DNA from 3 places in the Variovorax sp. 10N432 genome. Region 2 is predicted to be linked to each of the others. Evidence: riboswitches for the same ligand, from Rfam matches in the RefSeq annotation. Region 2 holds a riboswitch; each other region holds the start of a gene.

Region 1 (10,012 bases), on a different contig from region 2:
GCCAGGTAGACGTCCGGCGCGGGCTTGGAGCGCGGGGTTTCGTGGCCGCTGAAGATCCTGCCTGCGAAGCAGTCCAGGATGCCGATCTTCTCGAGCTGCAGCTCGACCTTGTGACGATCGGCGCCCGAGGCGCAGGCAATGCGGCCGTCCAGCGCCGCGTGCAGCGCGCGCACCGCCAGGGCGGCGTTGGGAATCGCGAGCAGGTCACGTTCCAGCGCCTCGTTGCGGCGGCCGCGGAAGCCGTGCAGCCACTCGGGCGTGATCGCGAAGCCGGTCCTGGCCTCGATCAGCGCGGCTTCGTCCTTGACCGCCTTGCCGGTGAAGATCCGCATCGATTCCTCGGTGCTGATCGCCCAGCCGAGCTCGCCGAGCATCTCGGCGAGCACGCGGTTGGTGATGGGTTCGGAGTCGACCAGGACGCCGTCGCAGTCGAACAGGACGGCGTCGAAGGGAGGAGCTTTCATGGGAGCGATCGTAACAACGTCGCCCCCCGGAAGCATGACGACTCAGGCTGGTCGGATCGGAATGTAGATCTCGCCGCCGGCGGCCTTGAACTCGGCCGACTTGCCGGCCATGCCGTCCTCGACCGCGTCGGTCGCCTCGATGCCGCGCTGGGCGGCGTATTCGCGCACCTCCTGGGTGATCTTCATCGAGCAGAACTTGGGCCCGCACATCGAGCAGAAATGCGCCACCTTGCTGCTGTCCTTGGGCAGGGTCTCGTCGTGGAACTCGCGCGCGGTGTCGGGGTCGAGGCCGAGGTTGAACTGGTCCTGCCAGCGGAACTCGAAGCGCGCCTTCGACAGCGCGTCGTCGCGCGAACGCGCACCCGGGTGCCCCTTGGCCACGTCGGCCGCGTGCGCCGCGATCTTGTACGCGATGATCCCCTGCTTGACGTCGTCGCGGTCCGGCAGGCCCAAGTGCTCCTTCGGCGTGACGTAGCACAGCATCGCGGTGCCGGCCCAGCCGATCATCGCGGCGCCGATCGCGCTGGCGATGTGGTCGTAGCCCGGCGCGATGTCGATGGTCAGCGGGCCCAGGGTGTAGAACGGCGCCTCGTGGCAGTGCTTCAGCTGCTCGTCCATGTTGGCCTGGATCAGGTGCATCGGCACGTGGCCCGGGCCCTCGATCATGGTCTGGACGTCCTGCTTCCAGGCGATCTGCGTCAGCTCTCCCAGGGTGCGCAGCTCGGCGAACTGGGCTTCGTCGTTGGCGTCCGAGGCGCAGCCCGGGCGCAGGCCGTCGCCGAGCGAGAAGCTCACGTCGTAGGCCTTCATGATGTCGCAGATGTCCTCGAAGTGCGTGTAGAGGAAGCTCTCCTTGTGGTGCGAGATGCACCACTTGGCCATGATCGAGCCGCCGCGCGAGACGATGCCGGTGCGCCGATCCGCCGTGAGATGGATGAAAGGCAGCCGCAGCCCGGCGTGGATGGTGAAGTAGTCGACGCCCTGCTCGGCCTGCTCGATCAGCGTGTCGCGGTAGATTTCCCAGGTCAGGTCCTCGGCCACGCCGCCGACCTTCTCCAGCGCCTGGTAGATCGGCACCGTGCCGATCGGCACCGGGCTGTTGCGCACGATCCAGTCGCGCGTGGTGTGGATGTTGCGGCCGGTCGACAGGTCCATCACGTTGTCGGCGCCCCAGCGGATCGCCCACACCAGTTTCTCGACCTCTTCCTCGATGCTGGAGGTCACGGCGGAGTTGCCGATGTTGGCGTTGATCTTGACCTTGAAGTTGCGCCCGATCGCCATCGGCTCGACTTCCGGGTGGTTGATGTTGGCCGGGATGATGGCGCGGCCGCGCGCCACTTCGTCGCGCACGAACTCGGGCGTGATGATCTTCGGGATGCGGGCGCCCATCGGGTTGCCGGCCAGCCGCTTCTCGCGCGCCTCGTCGGCCATGTACTCGGCCATCCATTCGCGCCGGCCGTTCTCGCGCAGCGCCACATACTCCATCTCGGGCGTCACGATGCCGCGCCGGGCGTAGTGCATCTGCGTGACGTTGGCACCGGCCTTGGCGCGGCGCGGCGTGCGCTGCAGCGCGGCGGCGCCGGCGCGCAGCTCGGCGATGCGCTGGGCATCGCGGTCGGCATGGGTCGCGCCATCGTCCAGCGCGAGATGCAGGCGGCCCTCGTAGCGTTCGGTGTCGTTGCGTTCGGAGATCCACGCATCGCGCACGCCGGGCAGCCCGCGGCGGATGTCGATGTCGGCCGCCGGGTCGGTGTACGGGCCCGAGGTGTCGTAGAGAGACACCCGCTCGCCATTGGTCAGCGCCACTTCGCGCACCGGGACGCGCAAGTCGGGCCGGCTGCCGGCGATGGCGCCCTTGGTCGAGGCCGGGAAGGGCTCGCGCGTGAGCGTGAGCAGGGAAGCGAACTTGTCGCTGGCATTCATGCGGGGCACTCCTGTTCTTGAAAACAAAGGGTGCTCCGCGATGCCTCTGGACGGCATCGCTCCGGAAAAGGGAGTGGGGGTGCCGGGGAGTCGCAGCTCTTCTTACGCTGGTATGAACCAGATCAAGTTCGCGGGTTCGGCGGCTTGGCCATCTCAGCACGCATCTGCGTGCACCCCGGAGCGGGGCCGATTCTAGGTGCCTTGCGGCCCCGCAATCAAGCGGAGTGTGCCGCCGCCAGTGGCGGAACCGTCCGCATCGGCTCGGCGGCATGCAACGCCGCCCAGGCGTCCAGGCCGCCCGCCAGCACGCGCACCCGCGGCAGGCCCGCGCCCATCAGCACGCGCGCCGCCGCGATCGCCGTGGCGTCGTCGGGGCAATCGCAGAAGACGACCACTTCGCGGCCATCGGCAAAAGCCGAGAGCCGCTTCGGCAGCTGCTTCAGGCCGATGCCGATCGCGCCCGGGATCGCCCGAGCGTCGAGCGCGCGGGCCTCGTCCGAGCGGACGTCGATGACTGTCGGGCCGGCGCCCGCCGCCAGGGCCTCGCGCAAGGCTTCGACCTGGATGTGGACGATATCGTCGACCTGCTGCGCCAGCCGGCGTTGCCGCCAGCGCCAGCCGATGAAGGCCGCCAGCGCCAGCACGCCGATCGCCAGCGCGCCCAGGCCGATGTTGGAGATCACCGCGAGGACGTCCTGGATCGCTGCATGGAAGATCCGGCCCACGAACAGGCAAAGCAGGGTCCAGATCAGCGCGGCCACGGTTTCGTAGGCCAGGAACCGCAGGTTCGACATGCCAAGGGCGCCGGCCATCGGCGGCGCCACCACCGAGACACCGGGCACGAACTTGGCTGCGATCAGCGACCACCCGCCCCAGCGCCCGAGGATCGATTCGCTGCGTCGGACGCAGGAGTCGGGCGACAGCGAGATCCGGCACAGCAGCCGCATCACGCGGTAGCCCCAGCGGCGCCCGGCCAGGAACCAGACGCCGTCGCCGAGGATGTTGCCGAGCACCGCCGCCAGCACCACCGCGACCACGGACAGCTGCCCGCCGACCGTCAACCCGCCCGCCACGACCAGGAACGGCACGGCCGGTACCGGCGCCCCGAGGCGCGTCGCGAGCGTGGCGGCGAAGACCAGGGCGGCGCCCTGGCTGGCGAGGAGCGAGACGAAGTCGTTCATGGTTGTAGTGACGTGGAGGCCGGGGCCAGGTGAGCCGCTATTGGCCCTGAGCCGGCCGGTCGGCCGACGCTGGCGCGGGCGAGGCGGCCGCCGCGGCCGCCGGCGAGGGCGGATTGCCGCGGAGGTCGAGATCCGAGAAGTAGGCGATGCCGTGGCCGTGGGTGTTGTCGGCGTCGGCCGAGACCGCCACCGCCGTCACGTCGGGCCGGATGTCGCCGGCCTCTTCGCCGAAGGCACGGCGGTAGTCCGACAGCAGGTTGCGGCGCTCGGAGGTCCAGCTGCCCGGCTTGGCCGCGGCGCCGGATTCGAGCACCACCATGCGGATGCGCTTGGTGAAGGCGTTGTCGAACGCGTTGCCCTTGGCTTCCTTGTTGTCCCAGACGTAGCACAGGGTCTCGGTCGGCACCGCCTCGCCGGTGGCGCGGCGCGCCAGCGACAGACGGGTGCGCTCGCCGACGGACAGCCGGTCGGCCGGGAAATCGAAGAACACGCAGACCTTGGCCGCGCCATCGTCGCCGGAGCGCGTGCGCAGGTCGGCGCCCTCGACGAAAGACTCCACCCGCCAGCGCCAGGCCAGCGTGGCCTGCTCGTTGAGCTCCACTCGGGCGGGATGCACCAAGTTCCCGTAGGAGTTGTCGGCATCGACCTTGAGCACGCGCTGGCCGTCGAGCTGATCGACCTCGAAGCGGGTCGGCGACTTGTTGGGCAAGGTGGTGAAATGCCACGGCGCGGGCGGCTGGGCTCCGGTCGCGCCCGAGAAGGGCGTGAGCAGGTTCTTGTCCTGCGCGCGCGCGTCCGGCGCGGCCAAGAGCAGCGCGGCCACGGCCGGCAGCGCCATCGCGGCGCAAAGCCGCCCCCAATCCAGCGTGCGGTTCGTCCAGCTGCCCATGGTGCACCTCTTGGCCTGCGGCCGGTTGAGCGGATCGTCGCTGCGCCTTCGGCGCAACAATCACAGGGTACGGAGTGTGAGGCAGGAGCGGCGCAAGATAAATAGCCCGGAAGGAATCGCTCTGTCGCCGCAAGGGACACAATCCGTCGGGATTGCTACGAAATCAATAGCATCGATTCGAGTCCGGGTGCGGGCCGACGGACCTTTCCGACCAAATCCGTCAGTGAAGGTCGCCGTCGACGTAATACCAGCGATGGAGCCCCTCGTCATCCTCCTGGCGCACGAAGCGGCTGCGCTCGTGCAGCCGGCTCGCCTCGCCGGCGCCGTTGCGCTGGCGGGCGACGAACTCGACCTCCGCGTGGTCGGCATCCAGCACCGAGCGCGAGCGGACGTCCAGGCCCAGCCATTTCACGGCAGGCTCGAAGTCGATGCTCGCCGGTCGGGTCGAGGCGTGCCATGTGGCCAGCAGGTAGTCGGCGCGTTCGCGCACGAAGGCGGTGTAGCGCGAGCGCATCAGCGATTCGGCATCCGGTGCCGGCGTGTGCGCAAAATCGTCCACGTAGCGGCCGCAGCACTGCGTGTAGGCCAGGGGCAGCTCCCGCCGGTCGCGGCGCCCGCAGGGGCAGGGGACACGGGCGGGGCTGGAGGGGGATGCGGACATGAAAAAGGCGTGGGCGAGGGAAAGTTCCAGGGCGTATTGTGCAGAGCCCACCTGATCCGTTGAGGACAGAGCAAAAATTGCTGCGCAATTTCTTGGTCTGTCCCGCAAGGTCTCAGGCTAGCGCCCGCTGGATCAGCAGCTTCTGGATGTCAGAAGTGCCTTCGTAGATCTGGCACACGCGCACATCCCGGTAGATGCGCTCGAGCGGAAAATCGTTGACGTAGCCGTAGCCGCCCAGCGTCTGAATCGCGGCGCTGCAGACCCGCTCGGCCATCTCGCTGGCGAACAGCTTGGCCATCGCCGCCTCCTTGAGGCAGGGCCGGCCGGCGTCGCGCAGGGCGGCCGCATGCCAGATCAGCTGCCGAGCCGCCTCGAGCTGGGTGGCGCATTCGGCGAGCCGGAAGCCCACCGCCTGCTGGTCGAAGATGCTGCCGCCGAAGGCCTGGCGCTCCTTGGCATAGGCCAGCGCCACCTCGAACGCGCTGCGCGCCATGCCCACGCTCTGGGCGGCGATGCCGATGCGCCCGCCCTCCAGCGCGCCGAGCGCGATCTTGTAGCCCTCGCCTTCCTGGCCGATCAGGTTCTCCAGCGGGATGCGGCAGGCGTCGAAATTGATCTGCGCGGTGTCGCTCGAATGCTGGCCCAGCTTGTCTTCCAGCCGCGCCACGTTGTAGCCGGGCGCGTCGGTCGGCACGATGAAGGCGCTCATGCCGCGCTTGCCAGCGCCCTTGTCGGTGACCGCGATCACGATCGCGACCTGCCCGTTCTTGCCGCTGGTGATGAACTGCTTGACGCCGTCGATCACCCAGCCGTCGCCCTCCTTGCGCGCCGTGGTGCGCAAGGACGAGGCGTCGCTGCCGGCCTGCGGCTCGGTCAGGCAGAAGGCGCCGAGCATGCGGCCCTGCGCCAGCGGCTGCAGCCACTGCTTCTTCTGCTGCGCATTGCCGTAGCGCATCAGGATCGCGTTGACCGGGCAGTTGGTCACGCTGATCGCGGTGCTGGTGCCGCCGTCGCCGGCCGCGATTTCTTCCAGCACCAGCGCCAGCGTCAGGTAGTCGAGCCCGGCGCCGCCGTCTTCCTCGGGCACGCAGATGCCGTAGGCGCCGAGCGCCGCCAGGCCTTCGTGCGCGGCCTTGGGAAAGCTGTGGTCGCGGTCCCATTGCGGCGCGTGGGGCCAGAGCTCGGCTTGGGCGAAGGCGCGCACGGCGTCGCGGATGGCTTCCTGGTCGGGGGTCAGCAGCATGGTGGTGGCATTCGGTGAGAGGGAATCAGGGCGTGGGCTTGCGCTCTTGCGCAATCTGGTCGCGGTAGCGCGCAAGCATGTCGGCGGCGGGTTCGGGCGCCTCTGTGACACGAGTCTGGTCGTGAAGCATCTGGTTCAGGCTCGGCAGCACGCTGCGCGCCGGCCAGCTTGGAGTCTGCCAAAGATCCGAGCGCATGAAGGCCTTGGGACAGTGCAGATACGCTTCCTTCACCTGCACCTCGACGACCAGTCGCGGCCGCTGGCGCTCCTGCGCAAATGCATCGACGAAACCGGGTTCGTCGCGCAGGCGGGCGATGCCGTTGACGCGCAACGTCTCTTCCACGCCGGGGACCATGAAGAGCAGGCCGATTCGCGGGTCGGCCAGCAGGTTCTCAAGCGTGTCGAGCCGGTTGTTGCCGCCGCTGTCCGGCACCCACAGCGTGTTCGGGTCGGCGACCTTCACGAAGCCTGGAAGTCCGCCGCGCGGCGAAGCATCGAGCAATTGGCCCGGCGCACCCGCGCTGGCAATCACGCAGAACGGCGACAGCGCGACGAAACGCTGGCAATGCACGTCGAGTTGCGTGAGTTGCTTGCGCAGCGCCCGCTCGCCGGGCGCTGCATAGAGCGCGCGCAACTCATCGAGGGTGCGGATCATGGGCCTACTTGCCCTGGCCGAGGTCCATGATCAGCTTGCTGGCCATGTACAGCCGGCGCGGGATCGCGCTGCTGTCCACGTACTCGGCCTTGTCGCTGTGGTAGCCGAAGCCCGGCAGGCCCAGGCTTTCGATGACCGGCTTGCCCGCGAGCGCCGCATAGGCGGCGTCGGTGCCGCCGCCGGTGCGCTCGACGATGGCGAGCTCGCCACCGGCTTCCTTGTAGTAGCCCACCGCCTTGTCGACGAGCTTGCGGCCGCCCTCGCCCGCGTTGAAGGCCGGACGGCCGCGCGTGACGAGCACCTTGACCTCGGCCTCCGGCAGCTTCTTCTGCTGCGCCTTGTGCTCGAGCGTCTTCATCGCGGCATCGAAGTCCTCGTTCTTCGCGTAGCGCACGTCGGCATTCAGCGTGGCGCTGGCCGGGATGATGTTGGACACCGCGCCGGCCTTGCCGATGGTCCAGTTGAAGCGCAGGCCCTTGGCCTTGTCGTCGATGTCCATCGTGCGCAGCACCAGGTCGGAAGCTTCGACCAGCGAATTGACGCCGAGCTCCGGCGCCGCGCCGGCATGCGAGGCCCTGCCCGTGATGTTGACCTGGACGTAGGCGATGCCCGAGGTGCCGAGCGAGAGGTCTTCCTTGCCGGCGCCGGTGGGCTCGAACGACAGCACGTAGTCGGCCTTGGCGGCCTCTTCCTGGATCAGGTCGCGCGAGCCGAAGGAGCCCTTTTCCTCGTCGGTGTTGAACAGCACCGTGATCGTGCCGAAGTCCTTGAAGCCGCGGTCCTTGAGCAGCTTGAGCGTGTGCACGACGACCGCGTTGCCGCCCTTGTCGTCGGCGATGCCGGGGCCGTAGGCCTTGTCGCCTTCGACGCGGAACGGCGCCTTGGCGAGGATGCCCTTGAGGTAGACCGTGTCCATGTGCGAGAGCAGCAGCAGGTTCTTGCCGCCCTTGCCCTTCAGCTTGCCGACGATGTTGTCGCCGACCACAATGCCGGTCGATTTGCTGCGCGTGACCGTGAAGCCCAGCGCCTTCAGCTCGGACTCGAGGTAGCTGCCGGCCGAGGCCATGCCCTCGCCGTCACCGGTGCCGGTCTCGATGTTGACCAGCGTCTCGAGCGTCTTGATGACGGCGGGCTTTTCGGCCGTGGCGGCAGCGAACAGGGCCTGGTCGCGGGTCTGGCTCCAGGCGGCGGGTGCGACGAAGGCGGTGGCGAGCAGCGCGGCCAGCGCGCTGCGGGGGAAAACCGAAGGCATCGAAAAGGAACTCCGAAAAAGAAGAAGAGTGATTCTAGGAAGGCGGGTCAGACCAGCTCGATCGCCACCGCCGTGCCTTCGCCGCCGCCGATGCAAAGCGTGGCGACGCCGCGCTTCTTGCCGCGCTGCTGCAGCGCATGGATCAGCGTCACCATGATGCGCGCGCCGCTGGCGCCGATCGGGTGGCCCAGTGCGCAGGCGCCGCCGTGGACGTTGACGATGTCGTGCGACACGCCCAGCTCGTGCATCAGCGCCATCGGCACCACCGCGAAAGCCTCGTTGACCTCCCACAGGTCGACGTCCTTGACGCTCCAGCCGGTCTTCTTGAACAGCTTGGCGACCGCGCCCACCGGGGCGGTGGAGAACCACTCGGGCTGCTGCGCATGCGTGGCGTGGGCGACGATGCGGGCAATCGGCTTGGCGCCGTTCTTCTTGGCGCCGCTGCCGGTCATCATCACCAGCGCCGCTGCGCCGTCGTTGATCGACGAGCTAGACGCCGCGGTGATGGTGCCGCCGTCCTTCTTGAAGGCCGGCTTGAGCGTCGGGATCTTGTCGAGCTTGACCTTGCCCGGGCCTTCGTCGATCTCGATCACGGTGTCGCCGCCGCGGCCCTTGACGGTGACCGCCGCGATCTCGGCCTTGAAGGCGCCGGAGCTGGTCGCCGCCTTGGCGCGCTCGACGCTGGCGATCGCGAAGGCATCCTGCTGCTCGCGCGTGAACTTGTACTTGGCCGCGCAGTCCTCGCCGAAGGTGCCCATCGAGCGGCCCGGCTGGTAGGCGTCTTCCAGGCCGTCGAGCATCATGTGGTCGAAGATGCGGTCGTGGCCCATGCGGTAGCCGCCGCGGCCCTTGAGCATCAGGTAGGGCGCGTTGGTCATGCTTTCCATGCCGCCGGCCACCATCACCTCGTGGGTGCCCGCCAGCAGCATGTCGTGCGCCAGCATCGCGGCCTTCATGGCCGAGCCGCACATCTTGCTGAGCGTGACCGCGCCCGCGCTGTCGGGCAGGCCCCCCTTGTAGGCCGCCTGGCGGGCCGGCGCCTGGCCCTGGCCGGCCATCAGGCAGTTGCCGAACAGCACCTCGCCGACGCTGTCGGCCGGGATGCCGGCGCGCTCGACCGCCGCCTTGATGGCGACGCCGCCGAGGTCATGCGCCGAGAGGGATGAGAAGTCGCCCTGGAAGCCGCCCATCGGGGTGCGGGCGGCGCCGACGATCACGATCGATTCGCTCATGGATTTGCTCCTTCAGTGGTTGTCAGTCAGAAATCAGAAATAGGGGGTGGCGTTGTCGTGCTTGAAGCGCAGCGACTCGTCGTAGGGAAAGACGTCCAGCATCTGCCCGGCCTGGATGCGCTGCTTGTGGCTCTGCCAGAAGGCGGCGTCGAGCAGGTCGGCATGGTGGGCCATGAAGGCCTCGCGCACCGCCGGATTGCCGAGCAGGAAGGGCTCGAAGGTCTCCGGGAAGACGTCCTTCGGGCCGACCGAATACCAGACCTCGCCGCTCATCTCGTCCTCTTCGTTGCGCGGCGCCGGCACCTTGCGGAAATTGCAGTCGGTGAGGTATTCGATCTCGTCATAGTCGTAGAACACCACCTTGCCGCCGCGCGTGAGGCCGAAGTTCTTCCAGAGCATGTCGCCCGGGAAGATGTTGGCCGCCACCATGTCCTTGATCGCATTGCCGTACTCGATCACCGCGTGCTCCAGTTGCTTGCTCGCGCGCCGCGCGTGCTCGGGCTGCGCCAGCA
Region 2 (10,012 bases):
ACCAGATCATCGAGTCGGCGCCGATTGCCTCCGACAAGCGCCTGCTGACGGTCCTGCGCAGCCGCTTGCTGGGCGCCCTGAAGTCAGCCTGCGAGCGCGCCGGCGTCAAGGTCGTCACCAACGCCGAGACCATCGGCGCCACGGCCTGCGGCGAACTGCTGCTGGCCAACGGACAGACCGTGCGCGCCGACCTGGCAGTGGGCGTCGACGGCGTCTGGTCGCGCGTGCGCCAGAGCCTGGGACTGGAGTTGCTGCACGAGCAGACCCGCGAGGGCGCATTGCGCACCATGATCGCCTCCCGGCCCGGCGACTTCGCGGCGCAGGATGTCGGCAAGTACATCGAGAACTGGAACGGCACCCGCCGGCTCCTGGTGACGCCGGTCAATGCGACGCAGATCTACCTGGCATTGACCTGCCTGCAGGACGATGAAGCGCGCAATCTGCCGCTGAACCGGCAGCTCTGGATCGACGCCTTCCCGCGCTGGGCCCACCTGATCGAACGCATCGGCGACACGCTGAGCTGGGGCGTCTACAGCGTGACGCGCAGCCGCGCCTGGTCGGCCGGCCGCACGGCGATCGTCGGTGATGCCGCGCATGCCCAGCCACCCAACCTGGGGCAGGGCGGCGGCATGGCGATGCAGAACGGCCTGGCCATGGCCGTGGCGCTCGAGCAGGCGCAGGACTCGCGTGACATCCCCTCGGCGCTGGAAGCCTGGGAAACGGCGGAGCGTCCGCTGGTCGAGCACTGCCAGCGCTGGTCGATCCTGTACGGCGAGGTCACCTGCCTGCCGGACGCCGTGCGCTCGCAGGTGATCCGCTCGGCCATGGGTGACGAATGGGTCGCGGGCCAGGTCTTCAAGGCCGCCAACAGTTCACCCACCGGAACGGTGGCACCCCGCCGCTGACCGCTCTCTCTCAACTCAAGGGCTCCATGATGAAACTACTGAAAGTCTTTCGGATGTTCGCGACGGGATTCGTGCTCGCGATGGCCGCCGGCAGCTGGGCCGCCGAGCCCGTGCGCATCGGCATGAGCATGGCCAAGACGGGTGCCTTCGCCGCCGCCGGTGCCGGCCAGCTCAACGCCTACCAGTTGTGGGCGGAGCAGGTCAACGCAGCCGGCGGACTCGATGTGGCGGGCACCCGGCGGCCGGTGGAACTGGTGGTCTACGACGACCAGTCCGACCCGGCCAAGGCCGCGGCGATCTACGAGAAGCTGATCACCAGCGACAAGGTCGACCTGCTGATGTCGCCCTGGGGTTCGCCCGCCCACTTCGCGGTGGTGGGCGTGCTGGAGCGCTACAAGTTTCCGATGGTCGGCAGCTCCGCGGCGTCGCTGCAGATTCGTTCGCTCAAGGCGAAGAACATCTGGTTCCCGACCTCGGCCATCCCGGATGCACTGGGCGCCGAGCTGGCCAAGTTGATGCAGGCGCAGGGCGTGAAGGCGGTGGCGATCAACACCGTCCAGCTGCCCTTTCCGCAGGAGATCAAGCGCTACCTGGTGCCGGCGGTACAGGCCGCCGGCATGAAGGTGGTCTACAACGAGGAGTACGCGCCGGGCATCAAGGACATGACCGCCAGCATGGTGGCCATCAAGCGCGCCTCGCCTGACGCGGTGATCTCGCTGTCCTACCCTGAAGACTCGATGCTCTACATGAAGCACGCCCGCGAGCAGGATCTCCGGGCGCCCTTCCAGTTCGTGGCGGTCGGCCCCAGCATCGCCTTCTTCTCGAAGATGTTCGGCGCCAACCTGGACAACATCGTCACCCTGGGCCATTGGTCGCCGGACCAGAAGGCCTGGCCGAAGGCGAAGCCCTTCTTCGACGCCTACCAGGCCAAGTACGGCGAAGCACCCGACTACCTCGACGTCGCGCTGGCCTGGGTGTCGGCCGAGGTCCTGCAGCAGGCCGTCGCCAAGGCAGGCCTGGACAAGGACAAGCTGCGCGCCGCCATCGCCTCCGGCACCTTCGACACCATCGACGGGCCGGTCGCCTTCGAGGGCGTCCAGAACCGCCTGACGCCGGCGATGTTCCTGCAGTTCCAGCAAGGCAAGGGCCAGATCGTCTATCCGCCTTCGCAGCAGACCGCGCCCTTCGTCGCCAAGAGCGGCTGGCAGAAGTAGGCCCGGCCCTCTTGCCCGCGACGCTCCGGCGAATTCCATGGCACAGATCCTGTCTCCCGAGCTGCTGCTGGCGGCGTTGATGCTCGCATCGACCTACGCCCTGGTGGCTTTGGGCCTGAACCTCATCTACGGCGCCATGCGCCTGCTCAACGTGGCCCATGGCGACCTGATGGTGCTCGGCGGCTACGTGGCCTGGAGCGGCTTCACCCTGCTGGGGCTGAGCCCGCTGCTGGGTCTCTTCGGTGCGATGCTTCTTGCGGCGGGCCTGGGCATCGCCTGCTACACGCTGTTCTTCAAGCGGCTGGTGCGCAACACGGCGATCGCGGCGCGGCTGGAGGCCAACTCGCTGCTGATCTTCTTCGGCGTGTCGATCATCCTGCAGAACCTGATGTCGCTGGTGTTCACGGCCGACGCGCGCAGCTACAGCTACATGGACACGCTGGTGCAATGGGGCAGCGTGTCGATCGCCCTCAATCGACTGGTGATCCTGGGGATCAGTGCCGGCGCGACGGTGGCGGTGCTGTGCTTCCTGCGCCTCAGCGTCTTCGGCATCGCGATCAGGGCCTTGATACAGCAACGCGACGCGGCGTCGCTGATCGGCATCGACGCCGATCGCATCAACATCGTGGTGTTCTGCCTGGGCTTCGCGCTGGCCGGCCTGGCCGGGGCGCTGATCAGCATGACCGAGAGCGTGACGCCCTTCGGCGGCTTTCCCTTCACGATCGCGGCTTTCGTGGTGGTCATCCTCGGCGGCCTCGGCTCGCTCGGCGGTGCCGTGGCGGGGAGCCTGCTGCTGGCCTTCGTCGAGGTCTACGGCGTGACGCTGACCTCGGCGGCCTACCGCTCGATCCTGGTCTACGGCTTGTTCATTCTCATCCTGTTCGTGCGGCCGCAGGGGCTGTTCGGGCGAAAGGCCAACTGATGGCACGCACTGTCTTTTCTTCCGTCGACAAGGGCGGCCTGACCGTGGCCGCGTCGTTGACCGGCGTTGCCGCTCTGTCGCCCCTGATCCTCAGTGCCTACGGGGTCGGTGTCCTCACGCAACTGTGCGCCTGGATCGCACTGGCCGGCAGCTGGGTCGCGTTCTCCGGCATGACGGGCTACATCTCGCTGGGCCACGCGGTGTTCTTCGGCCTCGGCGCCTACATCATGGCGCTGGGCTGGCAGCAGATCCCGATCGTGGCGATCCTGCCGCTGGCCGGCGTGGCGGCGGCGGCGCTCGCGCTGGTGGTGGGCTTTCCGGCGCTGCGGGTGCGGGGTCCCTACTTCGTGATCCTGACCTTGGGCATCTCGGAGTTCCTGAAGTACGTGGTGGTGGCCATCGAGGCGTCGCTTGGCGCCGGCGGCCGACTGCTGATCGACACGCCCGACACCGTCGTCCTGTTCTATCCGATGCTGGGGCTGGCCCTGGCCGCCACCGCGATCAACGTCTGGCTGACCCGGTCGCGTCTCGGTGCCGCGCTGCGAGCCATCCGCGAAGACGAGACGGCCGCGGCGACGGTGGGCGTGCCCGTGACGCGCATCAAGATGCTCGCCTTCGCGGTGTCGGCCGTGATCCCCGCGATGGTGGGCGCGTTGAGCGTGCTGCGCAGCACCTACTTCGAGCCCATGCAGTTGTTCAGTCCGACCACCTCGTTCACCATCGTGACCATGGCGATCATCGGCGGCAGCGACCGGCCCGCTGGGCCGATCCTGGGCGCGGCGTTCATCCTGTTCCTGAGCGAACTGCTGTGGGCCCGGGCGCCCCAGACCTACATGATCCTGCTGGGCGCGCTGCTGATCGGCTTCGTGCTGCTGGCGCCGTCCGGACTGTCGGGCCTGTGGGCCCGGCGGCGTTCGGCGTCGCTCAAGCGTCGAGCGGTCGTCGGGAGGCCGGCGTGAGTCTTCTTTCCGTGCGCAACCTGGCCCGCCGGTACGGCGGCAACCTGGCGGTCGACGACGTCAGCTTCGATGTCATGCCGGGAGAAATCCTCGGCGTGATGGGCGCCAACGGCGCCGGCAAGACCACGCTGTTCAGCATGATCGCGGGCAACGTCAAACCTTCGTCGGGACAGATCATGCTCGAAGGACAGGCGATCCAGGGGCAGCCGCCGGAGCGCATCAATGCGCTGGGCGTGGCGCGCACCTTCCAGATCGTGCGGCCCTTTCCGGGCATGAGCGTGCTGGAGAACGTGGCCGTCGGAGCCATGTACGGGCGCGGGCGCATCGCGTCGCCTGCGGAGGCCCGCGAACATGCCTTCGCATTGCTGCGCGAGACCGGGCTCGCCGATCGAGCGGACCTGCCGGCTTCGCAGCTCAACCTGGCGGGCCGCAAGCGGCTGGAAATCGCCCGCGCGCTGGCGACCCGGCCCCGCCTGCTGCTGCTCGACGAGGTGCTGGCCGGGCTCAATGCCACCGAGGTGGGCGCGGCGCTCGAACTGATCCGCGAAGTGCGCGAGCGCTACGGGCTGAGCATCGTCATCATCGAGCACGTGATGAAGGCACTCATGCGCCTGAGCGATCGCATCGTGGTCATGCACGAAGGTCGCAAGGTGGTCGAAGGCCTCCCTGCGGAGATCGCCAACGATCCTCGCGTCATCAAGGCCTACCTGGGAGAACGACGCCATGCCGTACCTGCTTGAGGCGCTCGGCGCCAGTGCCGGCTACGGCGAGATCCAGGTGCTCGACCAGGTCGACGTCGCGATCCCCGCCGGTTCGATCACGGCCATCATCGGCAGCAACGGCGCGGGCAAGTCCACCTTGATGCGGTCGCTGGCCGGACTGCTGCGCCTGCGGTCGGGCCGCATCCGCTTCGACGGCGCCGACGTCACTGGCCGTTTCGCCCACCAGCGCGTCGACGACGGCATCGCGCTGGTGCCCGAAGGCCGCCTGGTGTTTGCGGACTTCACGGTCGCCGAAACCCTGCGCATCGGTGCCTACCTGCCGCGCGTGCGCAAGGGGTGGCGGGCGCGGGTGGACCTGATGTATGAGCTTTTCCCGCGGCTGAAGGAGCGGCGCGCCACCCCGGCCGGCCTGCTGTCCGGCGGTGAACAGCAGATGCTGGCGTTGGCGCGCGGCCTCATGTCCATGCCGCGCGTTCTGCTGCTGGACGAGCCGAGCCTGGGCCTGGCGCCGGCCATGGCCGACGAGGTGTTCGCCGCGCTGCGGTTCGATCCGTGCCCAGGGCGTGACCATCGGCATGGTGGAGCAGAACGTCTATGCGGCGCTGTCGATTGCCGACACGGCCTACGTGATGGAAGATGGCCATGTGGTGCGTCATGGCCCGTCGGCGGCATTGATCGACGATCCGATGATCCGTCAAGCCTACCTGGGATTGTGATGAAGCCACCCATGCTCTACCGCCAGTTCGCCAGCCAGGCAGAGATCGACGCCGAGTACAACCCGGCGGCCCGGCTGAGTGACCCGGGCGCCTACCAGCGGCACTACGTCGAACAGAGCCGGTTGGCTCGCGAGCGCTTGCCCGGCCTGCAGGGCGTTCCCTTCGGGCCGACCTTGGCCGAGACGCTGGACATCTTCCCGGCGGCGCAGTCCGATGCGCCGGTCTTCGTCTTCATCCACGGAGGCTACTGGCGGGCGTTCTCGGCCGGTGATTTCAGCTGTGTCGCGCTGGGCTTGCATGCGCTGGGCATCACGACAGTGGTCGTGAACTACGCCTTGGCGCCTTGGGTCGGGATCGACGAGATCACGCGCCAGACGCGGGCGGCACTGGCTTGGGTGCTGCGCAACATCGAGCGGCACGGCGGGGATCCGGCGCGCGTGGCCGTCGGTGGGCACTCGGCCGGCGCCCACCTGGCGGCCATGGCACTGCAGACGCGCTGGTCGGACGACTACGGCCTGCCTGAAGATCCGTTCCGGGCCGCCGTTCTGGTCAGCGGCCTGTACGACCTGGAACCGCTGCGCCACAGCTACCTGCAGCCGCAGATTCAGCTGGACGACGGCGTGATCCGGCGCAACTCGCCGCTGTTCTCGATTCGCGCCTGTCCCACGCCGGTTCTGCTGACATGGGGCGGCGAGGAGAGCGCGGAGTTCGTGCGGCAGTCGACCACTTTCCACTCTGCCTGGACCGATGCGGGCAACCTGTCGCTGTGCGCACCTCAACCGGGCGCCGACCACTACTCGGCGATCATCGGCTTCGAGCAGAGCGCAAGCGCGATGTGCGAGTGGCTCGAGGGTCAGTTGGGTCCGCAGCGCCCTGCCGATCGCTCGCTGGAGGCATGCTGAACTCTCAAAACACCGGTCTCGACTATCGCTTCGGAGCACGAGTGATGCGCAAGATGTGGTAGTCCCTGACTTCGAAGTCCGGCACATCCAGGTCGGCCATCTGCAGCAGCCGCGCGTCCTGGTCCGCGTACTGCTTGATCGCGCGGCCAGCGTAGTCCCATTCGCCAAAACGGCATGGATCGCGATAGCCGCCTTGCCACGGACGCACTGGCGCGTAGCGGTCCGCGCCGCTGGGCACGTGATCGACCTCGCATCCGTCGGCCGGGCTCACCAGGGAGTAGATGAAGAACGATGGACGCCCGGCCGCGATCGGACGATGGTTCCAGGTGTGGGCGGTTTGCGCCCGAAGGTCATCGAGCATCGCATCGGTGGTTCGCACGAGGGCCAGGGGTGTACGTTGGAAGGTGTAGAACTTCGGGCTGCCCGGCGGAATCTCCGTGAGGTCGATCTCCAGGTAGGCCGGCTCCTTGCGTTCCATCCCCGTCATCCAATAAACGAAGGCAATCCAGGCACCCGTGGCGACCAGGAATGCGATCACAAGCAGAACGCGACGCAGGGTCACTTCGTATCGAGGAAGTCAGCAAGAAGATGAAGACTTTAGGACTGGATCGGGCTCCACGTCCATGAAGGGATCATCCCTCTCTCGCCCTGCCTGACTTGATGGGCAAGGAGCCGATCGCGGGCCGGCACGGCGGCAGGCGCGAATGCGCCTAAAATCCACGATGCTCCGGGGTGCACGTCACAGTGCTGAGATTCAAACCCGCGAACTTGAACCGGTTAACACCGGCGGAAGAAGAGCAGCTGCTTGGGTCATCGGCACATCCTGCCGACCCCGAAGCGGCCTTCGGAGCACCCGTTTCACGGTCACGAAGAAGGCCCTATGCACAATTCCTCTGCGAATCCACCTGCACCCACGGCGGCAGCCAGCGACGTGGTCGCTGCCGTCCTCGCCTTCATCGCGCAAGACGGTTGCACCGACGCCGACTTCGATGGCCTGGCGTTGCGACTGTTCGCCTACCAGTACGCCAACAACCAGCCCTTCAAGCGCTTTTGCCAGCGGCGCGGCGCGACTCCGCGAAGCGTGAAGCGCTGGAGCGACATCCCGGCAGTACCGATCGACGCCTTCAAGGAACTGCCGCTGCGCTGCGAGCCGCCGGCCGCCACCGACCGGGTCTTCATGACCAGCGGCACCACCCGCAGCGAGGTCAAGGGCCGCCATTTTCATCCGACGCTGGCGGTCTACGACCGCTCGATGATCGGCAACTTCGCACAGCGCTTCATGCGGGGGCATGGCCCGATGCGCATGGGTATCCTGTTCCCCACCGAGACCGTGCTGGCCAATTCCTCGCTCGCCCACTATCTGGCGCTGGCCATGGAGGCGTTCGGAACCGCGGAGAGCCGCTACTTCATGAGTCCGCAGGGCTTGGACCTGCCGGGACTCTGCGAGGCCCTGTCGGATGCGCAGCAGCGCGGCGAGCCCTTCGCGTTGCTCGGCGCCAGCTACAGCTTCGTGCACCTGATCGACGAGCTCAAGCGGCGCGGCCAGTCGTTCCGCCTGCCGGCGGGCAGCCGGGTGCTGGACACCGGCGGCTACAAGGGACAGTCACGCGACTTGCCGCTCGACACCTTCTATGCGGAGCTGTCCGCGCTGCTCGGCATCGAGCGATCGGACTGCATCAACATGTATGGCATGACCGAGCTGAGCACGCAGTTCTACGATGCGGGCAACGCCTCGGTGCCCTCGGTCAAGTCCGGGCCGCACTGGATCCGCTCGCGTCTGGTCGACCCGCTCACGGGCCGTGAAGTCGCGCCTGCCGAGCGCGGGATCCTGGTTCACTGCGATCTCGCCAATTTCAATTCGGTGACCACCATCCTGACCGAGGACGTAGGCCTGGCGGCGGACGGCGGCTTCCTGCTGCTCGGTCGCGCCGAGGGCGCGCAGGCCAAGGGCTGCTCGCTGGCGGTGGAGGAATTCATCCGGGCCGCCGCATGACGACGCTGCATGCGACCGCCGGCTACCTGCCGGGCCTGGCGCCAGCGGACGTGCAGTGGCGGTCCCTGCGCTTCGAATCGGGCCCGACCCGGCTCGAGGTCGCCGTTCCGGTGCTCAGTGCGGATCAGATGCGCGCCCTTGCCGTGCGTGTCGGGCACGCCAGCCGCCGCCATCTGAAGACCATGACCGTGTCCGGGATCGTGGACGTGGTCGATCGGGCGATGGCTCGGCTGCTGGACCCGGCCGATCCATACCGCAGGGAGCTCGACCAGCTGCTGCCGATCGTCACCGGCTACGACGCCGAGATGGTCCGCCTCGGCCTCACGGCCTTCTTCAAGACCTTTCGCGCGCCGCAGCTGCATCGCTTCGTCGCCGAGGATTTCGCCAACCCCAAGCTGCTCGACGAATTCCAGCCGCGCCCCAAGGGCGGCGCGGCGAGGGCCTTCGGGCCGGAGCTTCTGGTCCACGTCTGGGCCGGCAACGTGCCGGCCATTGCGCTCTGGAGCCTGGTCTGCGGGCTGCTCGTGAAGGCCGGCAACATCGGCAAGCTGCCGAGCGCGGAGCCGCTGTTCGCGGGCCTGTTCGCGCGCCTGCTGGCCGAAGTCCACCCGCCGCTGGCCGATTGCCTGGCCGTGGTGTGGTGGAAGGGCGGCGACGAGGAACAGGCGTCGGCGCTGTATGCCGAGGCAGACACGGTGCTGGCCTATGGCGGCAACGATGCGCTGGACCAGATCCGGCGCCGGCTGCCGGTCACGACGCGCTTCCTGGCCTACGGTCACAAGCTGGGCTTCGGCCTGGTCAGCGCCTCTGCCCTCGATGCCCTGAAAGCGCCGGCGACGGCACGCCTGGCCGCCTGGGACGTGATGCGCTATGACCAGCAAGGCTGCTACTCCCCCCATGTCTTCTACGTCGAACGCGGCGGCCGGGTGTCGCCGCGCGAGTTCGCTCATTACCTCGCGAGCGAGCTCGCCAACCTGCAGCACCGCTTCCCGCGCCGGGCCCTGTCGCTGGAAGATTCGGCCACGGTGGCCGGCTGGCGCCAGGGCATCGAGCTGCAGGCGATGGCCGTGGGCGACGGAGGCGGCGACGGGTTGATCGGCGAGGACGGCGCGGCCTTCGGCGTTGCCTACACCGACGAGGTGAAGGAGCTGGCGCCGACGGCATCGCATCGCAGCATCCAGGTCGTCGCGGTCGATGCGCTGGACCAGGTGGTCGCTCGGATCGAGGCGCACCGGCCCTTCCTGCAGACCGCGGGCGTGGCCGCGGCGCCGGCCGAGCTGTTCCGGCTGGCCGAACTGCTGGGCGCCGCTGGCGTGACCCGCATCAGCGCCATCGGCGCCATGAGTTCGCCGGAAGCGGGCTGGCACCACGACGGCCGGTTCAACCTGCTGGATCTGGTTCGAATGGTCGAGATCGAGCAGTCGGCAGAGATCGCGGCCGACCCGCTGGCGCCCTACGCCGACTAGGGATCGATGTGAGCTTCCTCGACATCGACCAGGTGAGCTTCACCTTTCCCGGCTGGCCGCCGGTGGTGCGCAGCGTCGACTGGCGCATCGCGCAAGGCGAGTTCCATTGCCTGGTCGGACGCAGCGGCTGCGGCAAGACGACCTTGCTCAAGCTCGCCGCCGGCCTGCTGCATCCGCAGGCCGGCAGCATCCGCCTGCAAGGCAGGCCGGTGC
Region 3 (10,012 bases), on a different contig from region 2:
GTCCTCAGCCGCCCGTCACGGGGCGGATCACTTCGATGCGGTCGTCGGCCTGCAGCAGATGCGCGCCGTAGTTCGAGCGTGGCACGAACTGGCGGTTGACGGCGACGGCGAACGGCGGCTTGGCTTCGATGAGCGCAAGCGCGTCCGACAGCGTCGCGCCGGCCGGCAGCTGGTGGGGTTGGTCGTTGATCAGCAGGTTCATGGATGGGTTGCGAGGCCGAAGCGGCCGGCCAGCGCCGACTGGCCGGTGGCCAGCAGTTCGAGCGCGATGTCGAGGATCGCCGGCGCGATCATGAAGCCGTGGCGATAGAGGCCGTTGATCTGCATCACGTGCGGGCGCAGCTCGCGCACGGCCGGCAGATTGTCGGGCAGGGTCGGGCGGCACTGGGTCGCGATCTCGACGATGCGCGCTTCCGCGAAGCCGCTGTGCACCGCGTAGGCCGCGCTCAGCAGTTCGAGCGTGGAACGCACGCTGGCCGGCGACATGTCGTCCGACTCGATTTCGGTGGCACCGATGACGAACAGGTGATCGGGCTTGGGTGCGATGTAGATCGGGTAGCGCGGGTGCACCAGCCGCGTCGGCCGCCGCAGCGTGACCTCGGGCGCATGGACCCGGATCACTTCGCCGCGCACGCCGCGCAGCGCGCCCCACTGCGGCTTGGCGCCGAGGCCGCGGCAGTCGATCACGCGTTCGGGCTGGCCGGTGGCGCCGGGACTGAAGTCGTCGGGCGCGCGCGGCGCCTGCCAATGCAGCCGGACCTTCGGCTGCGCCTGCAGCGTGGCCAGCAGCGCGTCGAGCAAGGCGCGGTTGTCGAGCTGGCCTTCGTCGGGCAGCAGCAGCGCCTGCGCGAAGCGCCGCCCCAGCGCGGGTTCGATGGCCTCGATGCCGGCGGCGTCGAGCGTGCGCATCGCGGGCAGCTCCGGCACCCGTTCGCCGGTGCGCTCCAGCACGCGGCGCAGCCGCGCGGCCTCGGCGGCGTCCTGGCGGTGCCACAGCACCAGCGTGCCTTCGCGCTGGAAGAACACCGGGGCCGCGAGCGCTGCGATCAGCGTCGGCCAGCGGTCGAGCGCGTGATGCCCCATGCGCACGACCGAGGACGGCGCCACGGCCGATTCGGCCAGCGGCGCGAGCATCGCAGCAGCCACCCGTGCGGCGGCGCCCTCGGCCTGCGGACCACCGGCTTCATACAGGTCGATCTCGCAGCCGGCCCGGGCCAGTGCCAGTGCCAGCAGCCGGCCCATGAGCCCGGCGCCGAGCACGGCCGCGGAGCGGAAAGGGAATTCTTGCGACGGGCTCATTGCGGGCTCAGCGTGGGCCACGGCGTGCGTGGTCGATAATTTTCAACATGACCTCTGCATTTTCCCGCTACGCACGCGTGCTTTCGATCGCCGGCTCCGACAGCGGCGGCGGCGCCGGCATCCAGGCCGACCTGAAGACCTTTTCGGCCCTCGGCTGCTACGGGATGACCGCGATCACCGCGCTGACGGCGCAGAACACGCTTGGCGTGTCGGGCATCCACGGCGTGCCGCCGGCCTTCCTGAAGGCGCAGATCCAGGCGGTGGTCGAGGACATCGGGGTCGACGCGGTCAAGCTCGGCATGCTGCATGCGCCCGAGATCGTCGAGGTGGTGGCCTGGGCCATCGACCACTACAAGCTGCCCAACGTGGTGCTCGATCCGGTCATGGTCGCCACCAGCGGCGACCGGCTGATCGCCGCCGAGACGGTGGCCGAGCTGGTGCGCGAACTGTTCCCGCGCGCGATCGTCGTCACGCCCAACCTCGACGAGGCGGCGCTGCTGATCGGCCATGCGATCGACGGGGTCGATGCGCTCGACGACGCGGCCACCGAACTGCTCGCCCTGGGTGCCAGGGCGGTGCTGCTCAAGGGCGGCCACCTGCCGGGCGACGACGTGGTCGACCTGCTGGCCGAGGCCGACGGCGAGCGGCTGCGGCTCTCTTCCAGCCGCATCGCGAGCCGCAATCTGCATGGCACGGGCTGCACGCTGTCGTCGGCGATCGCTGCCCACCTGGCGCTCGGCCATGCGCTGCCCGTGGCGGTGGAACGCGCCCGCGGCTATGTGGTCGCCGCCATGGCGGCGGGCGCGGACATGCAGGTCGGCGCCGGTCACGGTCCCCTCAACCACGGCTTTGCACCAGTGCCGAGCGTTCGCCTGCCTGTGCCGGGCGCGTGACCAGGGCCAACACGAAGGTCAGGGCCAGGGTCGGCAGCGCCGAGCCCCACTGCGGCGCCCAGGCGGCGCAGGCGTGGTAGACCGCGATGCCACCGATCCAGAGGCCGGCCGCCGCCGGGTCGACGCGGCGGCTGCCGAGCGGCACCGGCGCGTTGCCGGTGCCGAGCCGGCCGAGGATCACGCCGTAGAGCGGGACGAACACCGAACTCAGCAGCAGCAGGAAGGGTTCGAGCGTGTGCATCGGCAGCACCAGCGCGAAGCCGATGCAGACCGCGGCCAGCAGCAGGCCCCAGCGCCGCACGCTCCAGCGCGGCCGCAGGCTGTGGGCCGACACCGAGCCCGAGTAGACATCGCCGTAGGCGTTGTCGAGCTCGTCGATCAGGATCAGGCCGAGTGCGACCAGGCCGCCCTGGGCCAGCAGCAGGGCGGCGACCAGGTCGGTGCCGGGCTCGGCCACGCTCACGACCATCACGCCGAGCGCGTAGCACCAGATGTTGGCCAGCACATAGCCGATCCAGGTGCCGCTGAAGGCGCCGCCCAGGCCGCCCGCGCTGCGCTTGCCGTGGCGTGCGTAGTCGGCCACCAGCGGCAGCCACGAGACCGGCATGGCGATCACCAGGTCGAGCGCGCCGAACATGCCCATCGAGCCGTCGCCGGGGCGGGTCCAGAAGGCGTCCAGTCCTTTGGCGTGGAGCCGGGCCGCGAACTGCCAGCTCAGCCAGGCCAGCGAGAGCACCACCAGCGGCAGGCCGAAGCGGCTCACGAAGCGGCGCACCAGCTTGACCATCGAGCCGGCCAGCAAGGCCAGCAGCACGGCGCCCCACAGCAGCGTCGTCAGGACGGTGCCCAGCGGGCCGCCGAGCGACCAGCCGAAAGCCTGCGCGCCGATGGCCTGGGCGCCTTCGCGCATGATCACGAGTTCGAAGGTGGTCCAGCCGATGAGCTGCACGATGTTGAGCAGCACCGGGAGCCGCGCGAAGGCGCTGCCGTAGGTGGCGTTCATGAGGCCGGCGCTGGCCAGGCCGCTTTCGCAACCGACGCGGGCCGTCCAGGCCAGCAGGCCGGCGCCGATGCAGGAGCCCAGCACGATCGCCAGCATCGCGTCGCGGGTGCCGACCGCGGGCACCAGATAGGCGCCGATCTGCATCACCAGCAGGCCGACGCCCAGGCTGAACCAGAGCGCCATGTGGTCGCGCCACTGGAAGACGCGGTGCGATTCGCCAAGCGGCGTCAGCGCCTCGTTGGCCGCGGCCGAGGCCTGTTCATGGGTTGTGTTTGCCATCCATTTGCTCCATGCAAGTGTGTGGCAGGTGGGCGAGGCCGGCGACCCGACCGCCGCGCGAGAAAACGTGGCGGCCGCCGGACCAGCTTCCCTGCGCGAGGATTACCTCAGTCAGGTTCAAAGGGACTCTCTCAGCCGGCCTGCAACTGCGTGTTGCGGGCCGGCACCCCTAGCGTTGCTTCCGTCAGGCGAAGCAGGTCGATTGTAGAGCCGGCCGGGGCCGGCGGGCCCGCTCAGGCGGCGGGAGTGCCCGTGGGCTTTGCCGAGCGCGCATCGTCGCGGGCGATCAGCGGCAGGACGATGCGGCGCACGCCGATGGACAGCACCCAGAACAGCCCCGTGATCACGATCGCCAGCGCGAGCCCTGCGGCGATGTCGAACGGGAAATGGGCGCCGACGTAGATGCGGGCCCAGCCGGTGACCAGTGCGATCGCGAACACCGCGAGGCCAAGCGTTCGCAAGGCCGGGCGCAGACAGAGCACCAGTGCCAGCGTGAACATCACGCTCGCATGCGCGCTCGGCAGCGAACCCCTGGCGCCGTGGGCGATGTAGTTGGGGCTCAGGCCGGCGACGAAGGGCCTCGGGAGATTGAGAGCCTGGGCCAGCGCATGCGCGGCCAGCGCGGCGGCGCCGGCGGCGGCCAGGGTCGCCATCAGGTAGCCGCGTTGTGCGGGCTGCCGCCAGGCGGCCACGGCCAGCAGTGCGAGGCAGAGCCAGGAGGTTCCGTCGGCCAGCAGCGTCGCCAGCCAGAGGAACTGCGCGTCGGGCGCATGGCCCGCGCCGAGCCATTGGAAAAGAGAGATGTTGACGTCCTGCATGTCAGGCGATCCTAAGGCCAGCGGGTGTCCCCACCATGAACGGGGTGTTCACCTCAAGTTCAGGCATCGATCGGTTCTTTCTCAGTGGGCGACGCCGAGCAGCTGGTGCAGCCGCGTGCTGGTGGTGGTGTACTGCAGCGGGATCGACTTGTCGGGAAAAACGATCGCCGCCGCGCCCCAGGCCGCCAGCGTGGCCTCGTGGAAGCCGCAGACGATCAGCTTCTTCTTGCCGGGGTAGGTGTTGATGTCGCCGACGGCGAAGACCCCGCGCTCCTGGGTCTGGTACTTCTCGGTGTCGACCGGCAGCTGCTTGCGCTCGAGCGCCAGTCCCCAGTCGGCGATCGGCCCGAGCCGCGGCGAGATGCCCAGGCAGCCGATCAGGGTGTCGAAGAGCAGCACGACGGTCTGCGCGTCGGGCGTGGCGACCTGCAGATGGGCCGGATCGAAACCGACCGGCTGCCCGACCTGGAGGCGAAGGGCGCCGGCGGCGATGCGCTCGCGCACGGCCGCGACCGTGGCCTCCTCGGCCTGGAAGACGTCGCGGCGATGCAGCAGCGTGACCGCCTTGGCCAGCGGCAGCAGTGCCAGCGCGGTCTCCAGGGCGGCATCGTCGCCGCCGTGGACGATCACCGACTGGCCCGCAAAGCGCTCGAGGGCGTCGGGATGGTAGAAAAGCCGCGTGCCTTCAAGGCGGGCGATGCCTTCCACCGCGATGCGCCGCGGGACGAAGGCGCCGACGCCGGCGGCAATGAAGACCGTCTTGCAAAGGAAGGCGTTGCCGCGAGAGGTCCCGAGCAGCAGGCGGCCGTCCTCCTGGCGGGCCAGCGTCGCGACCTGCTCGTCGAAATGGATGCGCGGCTTGAACGGCGCGATCTGCCGCAGCAGGGATTCGGCCAGGCCGCTGCCGGTCGTGACCGGCGTGCCGGGGATGTCGTAGATCGGCTTGTCGCCGTACAGCGCCACACACTGGCCGCCCGCGCGCGGCAGGGCGTCGACGATGTGGCAGGAGATCTCGAGCAGGCCGAGCTGGAAGGCCTGGAACAGCCCGACCGGCCCCGCGCCGATGATCAGCGCATCGGTTTCGATGGGCGCAGCCGGCGTACTCAGCGCACCAACTCCCCGATCTTGTCGGTCTTGTCTTTCCACTCGTCGGCATCGGGCAGCGCGGGCTTGCGCTTGGTGATGCTCTTCCAGCCGTCGGCCAGCGCCAGTTCGGCGTTGAGCTTGATGAAGGCCAGCTGGTTGGCCGGCAGGTCTTCTTCGGCGTAGATCGCGTTCACCGGGCACTCGGGGATGCAGACCGCGCAGTCGATGCACTCGTCGGGATCGATGACCAGCATGTTCGGCCCTTCACGGAAGCAGTCGACCGGACAGACGTCGACGCAATCGGTGTATTTGCAGCGGATGCAGGATTCGGAGACGACGTGGGTCATTTTCTTGGCAAGCGGAAGGGAATGATCGGGAAAACCCCGAATTTTAGGCCTTTGTGGCGGCAGGGCGCACCAGCACCGCAGCGGAGGTGCGGTGCGAGGCGGTATCGACCAGGATCAGCGAGCCCAAGGTGCGCGACTGGGTGAAGGGCAGCACGGCCAGCGGCTGCTGCAGCGACAGCACCACGTCGCCGATGGCGTTGGCTTCGAGCTTGTCGGTCGGCTCGGCGTCCAGCGTCGTGATGTTCACGCGGTCGATGATGCGCGCCACCTTGGCCTTGACCCAGCGGTGGCCCTGCAGCGCCCAGTAGACCCGGCCGGCCACCAGCGGCTCGTCGTCGAGCCAGGCCACCGTGGCGGTGATCTCGCGCACCGGCTCGAAGGCGTCGGGGGCCAGCAGCCAGTCGCCGCGCGAGACGTCGAGTTCGCGGTCGAGCACGATGCCGGCGCTGTGGCCGGCATGCACGGCCTTGGGCTCGCGCGTGTGGCTCAGCACCTGGGCCACGGTGGCGTGCTGGTTGCTCGGCAGCACGGCGATGCGCTGGCCGGGCTCGATGTGGCCACTGGCGACCCGGCCCCAGAACACGCGGCGGCCGCGCGAGGTGTCGGCCGAGGCCGAGAACTTCTCGACCCATTGCACCGGGAAGGCGAAGGGCACGGCCTCGTCCTGCGCGGTGACCGGCAGCTGCTCGAGCAGTTCGAGCAGGCTCGGGCCCTTGTAGCCGGCCCAGTCGGGGTGGCGCGACGCCACGTTCCAGCCCTTGAGCGCGGAGATCGGCACGGTGGCGGCGACCTGCACGCCGGCGGCTTCGGCGAAATTCGCGAGCGCCTCCGAGATGCGTTCGAAAGCCAGCTCGGCATCGTCGATCGCATCGAGCTTGTTGACCGCGAAGACGATCGACTGCACGCGCAGCAGATGGCACAGCAGGGTATGGCGGCGGGTCTGCGGCAGCAGTTCGCGCTTGACGACTTCGCCGTCGCCCACTTCGCCGGCCCAGGCCAGCTTGGTGGCGTCGACCAGCACCACGGCGGCGTCGGCGCTCGATGCGGCCGTGACCATGTTGCGCGTGTACTGCTCGTGGCCCGGCGCGTCGCCGATCACGAACTTGCGATGGGCGGTCGAGAAGTAGCGGTAGGCGACGTCGATCGTGATGCCTTGCTCGCGCTCGGCCGACAAGCCGTCGGTCAGCAGCGCCAGGTCGGTCTCGCCGCCGCGTTGCACGCCGGCCAGCTGGTCCTGCAGCACGGTCTTGCTGTCGACCAGCAGGCGGCCGATGAGGGTGCTCTTGCCGTCGTCGACGCTGCCGCAGGTGATGAAGCGCAGGGCGGCGCCGGTCTCGGCTTGCTGGGCGGAGGCCGCCGGAATCGAAGTTGCGGCGGTCATCAGAAGTACCCGTCCTTTTTACGTTTTTCCATGGAAGCTTCGGAGGTCTTGTCGTCCATCCGCGTCGCGCCGCGTTCGCTGACATCGGCCGCCAGCGTCTCGACCACGACGTCGCCGGCATCGGCCGCCAGGCTGTCGACAGGGCAGGTGCAGGTGATGTCGCCGACGGTGCGGAAGCGCACGTCGCGCACTTCGACCTGCTCGCCATCGCGCGGCGGCGTGAGCTCGGTGACGGGCACCAGCAGGCCGCGGCGCTCGACGACTTCGCGCTTGTGGGTGTAGTAGATCGAGGGCAGGGCGATGTGCTCGCGCTCGATGTACTGCCAGACGTCGAGTTCGGTCCAGTTCGAGATCGGGAAGACGCGGAAATGCTCGCCCGGCGCGAGGCGCGTGTTGAACAGCGTCCACAGCTCGGGCCGCTGGTCCTTGGGCTGCCATTGGCCGAAGCTGTCGCGGTGCGAAAAGATGCGCTCCTTGGCGCGCGCCTTTTCCTCGTCGCGGCGGGCGCCGCCGATCAGCGCGTCGAAGCGGAATTCCTCGATCGCCTCGAGCAGGGTCACCGACTGGTGCACGTTGCGCGATTCGCCCGGGTGGGCGAGGCGCACCGTGCCGCGCTTCATCGAATCCTCGACATTGCGCACGATCAGCTCGGCACCCAGTTCCTTGGCGCGTTGATCGCGGAAGGCCGTCACTTCAGGGAAGTTGTGGCCGGTGTCGATCATCAGCAGCGGATACGGAATGCGGCCGGCGCCGAAGGCCTTCTCGGCGCACTTCAGCAGTACCAGCGAATCCTTGCCGCCCGAGAACAGCAGGGTCGGCCGCTCGAAGGAGGCCGCGACCTCGCGCAGGATGAAGATGGTTTCTTCTTCCAGGGCGTCGAGCTGGGTGTTGGACAGGTGGGCCAGCGTCTGTGCGGTCGACAGCAGCAGGTCGGGTTCGGTTCGGGCGTTCATCGGGTGCGATCTTGAATGCGGGGAATCGGTGCGGCGTTGGCGTTCAGTGCGCGAGATGCAGTCCGCACTCGCGGTTGTCTTCGCCCTTGGTCGGGTCCACGTAGTCGAAGTTGTTGGGGAGGCCGTGCGCTTCGCAGTAGGCGTACAGGTCCTTCGACGACCAGTGCAGCAGCGGCGCGACCTTGATCAGGCCGTCCGGATTGACGCTGACCGGGTCCATCTGCGCGCGCACGGCCGTGTCAGTGGCCCGCAGCGCGGTGAACCAGACCTTCGGCGCGGTCTCGCGCAGGGCGCGGGCGAAAGGCTCCAGCTTGACCTCTTCCGTGAAGGCGGCGTGGCGCGGATCGTCGAGCGCCGGCGTCGGGCCCTCCACCGCTTCGCGATGCGCCCGGGAGCGGCGCGGCAGGTAGATGTGCAGGTCCAGGCCCAGCTGCTTCGTCACTTCGTCGGCGAAGCGGTAGGTGGCCTCGGTGTTGTAGCCGTTGTCCATCCAGACCACCGGCACATCGGGTTTCGCGCGCGTGACCATGTGCAGGATCACGGCCTCGAAGGGTCGGAAATTGGTGGTGACGATGGTCGGCTGGCCGAGCCCGATGGCCCAGTCCACCAGCCCCTCGGCGTTGCGGCCGAGTTCGGTGTTGATGCGTGCGAGGTCGATGCTCATGCCGAGGGCTCCGATGCGGTCTCGGGTGCCGCGACGAAGTGCGGCGCGGCCTGCACCGCGTCGCCCTGGTAGAAGGCGGCGAAGCGGTCGAACTGGCGCTGGGCGGCCGACGCATCGACGCCTTCCTTGAGCACGGCGCTCGAGAAGCCGGTGCGCTGCATCTGCACCAGCTGGTCGATCAGCACGTCGCCGGTGGCGCGGATGTCGCCCTTGAAGCCCAGGCGGCGGCGCAGCAGGAAGGCCTGGCTGTAGGCGCGGCCGTCGGTGAATTTCGGGAAGTCGAGATCGATGCGCTCGACGTCGTCCAGGCAGACCTCGATCGCCAGCGGATCGGCGTCGTTGGGAAGCTGGAGCACGGTCGGGTCGCCGTTGTCGACATGGTCCTCGGCGGCGATCAGGGTCAGGGTGCGGTTCATGCGGCCACCTCGACCTTGAAGCGGGCGCCGTTGGCGGCGGCCTTGAAGGGTTCGATGCCGACCCGGCGCAGTGCGTCGATGAAGGTCTCGCCGGCTTCGCGGGTGTCGCGGTAGGTGTTGAGCACGGCCTCGATCACGTCGGGCACTTCGGCCGCCGAGAACGACGGGCCGACCACCTTGCCGGCCTGCGCCGCGCCGCTGAGCAGCGAGCCGTCGGAGCCGCCGAGCGTGACCTGGTACCACTCCTTGCCGTCCTTGTCGACGCCGAGGATGCCGATATGGCCGCTGTGGTGGTGGCCGCAGGAGTTGATGCAGCCGCTGATGTGGAGGTCGATCTCGCCGAGGTCGTCGAGTTCGTCGAGGTCCTGGTAGCGCTCGGTGATGGCCTCGGCGATCGGGATCGAGCGTGCGTTGGCCAGGGCGCAGAAGTCGCCGCCCGGGCAGGCGATCATGTCGGTCAGCAGGTGCACGTTGGCGCTGGCGAAGCCGGCCTCGCGGGCGTTGAGCCACAGCGCGTGCAGGTCCTCGGCATGCACCCACGGCAAGAGCAGGTTCTGGTCGTGCGTGACGCGCACCTCGCCGGCGCTGAAGCGGTCGGCCAGCTGGGCGGCGGTGTCGAGCTGGTCGGCCGAGGCATCGCCGGGCGCCTGCAGGCGGCGCTTGAACGACAGCGTCACGGCGCGCAGCGCGGGGTTCTGGTGCGGCGCCACGTTGCGCGCCAGCCAGCGCGCGAACATCACGTCGTCGGCGGCCTGCGCGCGCAGGTCGGCATCGGTGGCCTCGGCGCTGCGGAACACGCGGGTGGCGAGCTGCGGCGGCACGAAGGAGGCGCTCACGCGGTCGAGTTCGGCCTGCGTGATGGTGTGCGGCGCA

Evidence for each region. A riboswitch is a leader RNA that binds a small molecule or an ion and turns the genes downstream of it on or off. The one in region 2 is predicted to bind thiamine pyrophosphate.
Region 1: another riboswitch for thiamine pyrophosphate. It lies ahead of thiC (phosphomethylpyrimidine synthase ThiC); the one in region 2 lies ahead of AC1DF3_RS30005 (LuxE/PaaK family acyltransferase).
Region 3: another riboswitch for thiamine pyrophosphate. It lies ahead of AC1DF3_RS01800 (purine-cytosine permease family protein); the one in region 2 lies ahead of AC1DF3_RS30005 (LuxE/PaaK family acyltransferase).

What each region holds. Positions count from the first base shown of each region.
Region 1 is NZ_JBFTHX010000014.1:30,731-40,742, reverse strand. It holds gene AC1DF3_RS17655 (HAD family hydrolase) at 1-464, opposite strand, end outside; gene thiC (phosphomethylpyrimidine synthase ThiC) at 507-2,387, opposite strand; TPP riboswitch at 2,470-2,575, opposite strand; gene AC1DF3_RS17645 (VTT domain-containing protein) at 2,603-3,568, opposite strand; gene AC1DF3_RS17640 (DUF3047 domain-containing protein) at 3,606-4,457, opposite strand; gene AC1DF3_RS17635 (YchJ family protein) at 4,678-5,118, opposite strand; gene AC1DF3_RS17630 (acyl-CoA dehydrogenase family protein) at 5,231-6,361, opposite strand; gene AC1DF3_RS17625 (pyridoxamine 5'-phosphate oxidase family protein) at 6,387-7,016, opposite strand; gene AC1DF3_RS17620 (glutamate carboxypeptidase) at 7,021-8,268, opposite strand; gene AC1DF3_RS17615 (acetyl-CoA C-acyltransferase) at 8,316-9,500, opposite strand; gene aceK (bifunctional isocitrate dehydrogenase kinase/phosphatase) at 9,534-10,012, opposite strand, start outside.
Region 2 is NZ_JBFTHX010000039.1:11,808-21,819, reverse strand. It holds gene AC1DF3_RS30040 (FAD-dependent oxidoreductase) at 1-905, shown strand, start outside; gene AC1DF3_RS30035 (amino acid ABC transporter substrate-binding protein) at 935-2,119, shown strand; gene AC1DF3_RS30030 (branched-chain amino acid ABC transporter permease) at 2,157-3,041, shown strand; gene AC1DF3_RS30025 (branched-chain amino acid ABC transporter permease) at 3,041-4,000, shown strand; gene AC1DF3_RS30020 (ABC transporter ATP-binding protein) at 3,997-4,740, shown strand; gene AC1DF3_RS30015 (ATP-binding cassette domain-containing protein) at 4,724-6,340, shown strand; gene AC1DF3_RS30010 (Rieske (2Fe-2S) protein) at 6,363-6,902, opposite strand; TPP riboswitch at 7,059-7,152, shown strand; gene AC1DF3_RS30005 (LuxE/PaaK family acyltransferase) at 7,221-8,333, shown strand; gene AC1DF3_RS30000 (acyl-CoA reductase) at 8,330-9,799, shown strand; gene AC1DF3_RS29995 (ABC transporter ATP-binding protein) at 9,808-10,012, shown strand, end outside.
Region 3 is NZ_JBFTHX010000001.1:362,497-372,508, reverse strand. It holds gene thiS (sulfur carrier protein ThiS) at 5-202, opposite strand; gene AC1DF3_RS01810 (FAD-dependent oxidoreductase) at 199-1,299, opposite strand; gene thiD (bifunctional hydroxymethylpyrimidine kinase/phosphomethylpyrimidine kinase) at 1,347-2,192, shown strand; gene AC1DF3_RS01800 (purine-cytosine permease family protein) at 2,137-3,474, opposite strand; TPP riboswitch at 3,546-3,655, opposite strand; gene AC1DF3_RS01795 (phosphatase PAP2 family protein) at 3,708-4,292, opposite strand; gene AC1DF3_RS01790 (NAD(P)/FAD-dependent oxidoreductase) at 4,374-5,438, opposite strand; gene fdxA (ferredoxin FdxA) at 5,396-5,725, opposite strand; gene AC1DF3_RS01780 (sulfate adenylyltransferase subunit 1) at 5,769-7,106, opposite strand; gene cysD (sulfate adenylyltransferase subunit CysD) at 7,106-8,059, opposite strand; gene AC1DF3_RS01770 (phosphoadenosine phosphosulfate reductase domain-containing protein) at 8,103-8,723, opposite strand; gene AC1DF3_RS01765 (DUF934 domain-containing protein) at 8,720-9,139, opposite strand; gene AC1DF3_RS01760 (nitrite/sulfite reductase) at 9,136-10,012, opposite strand, start outside.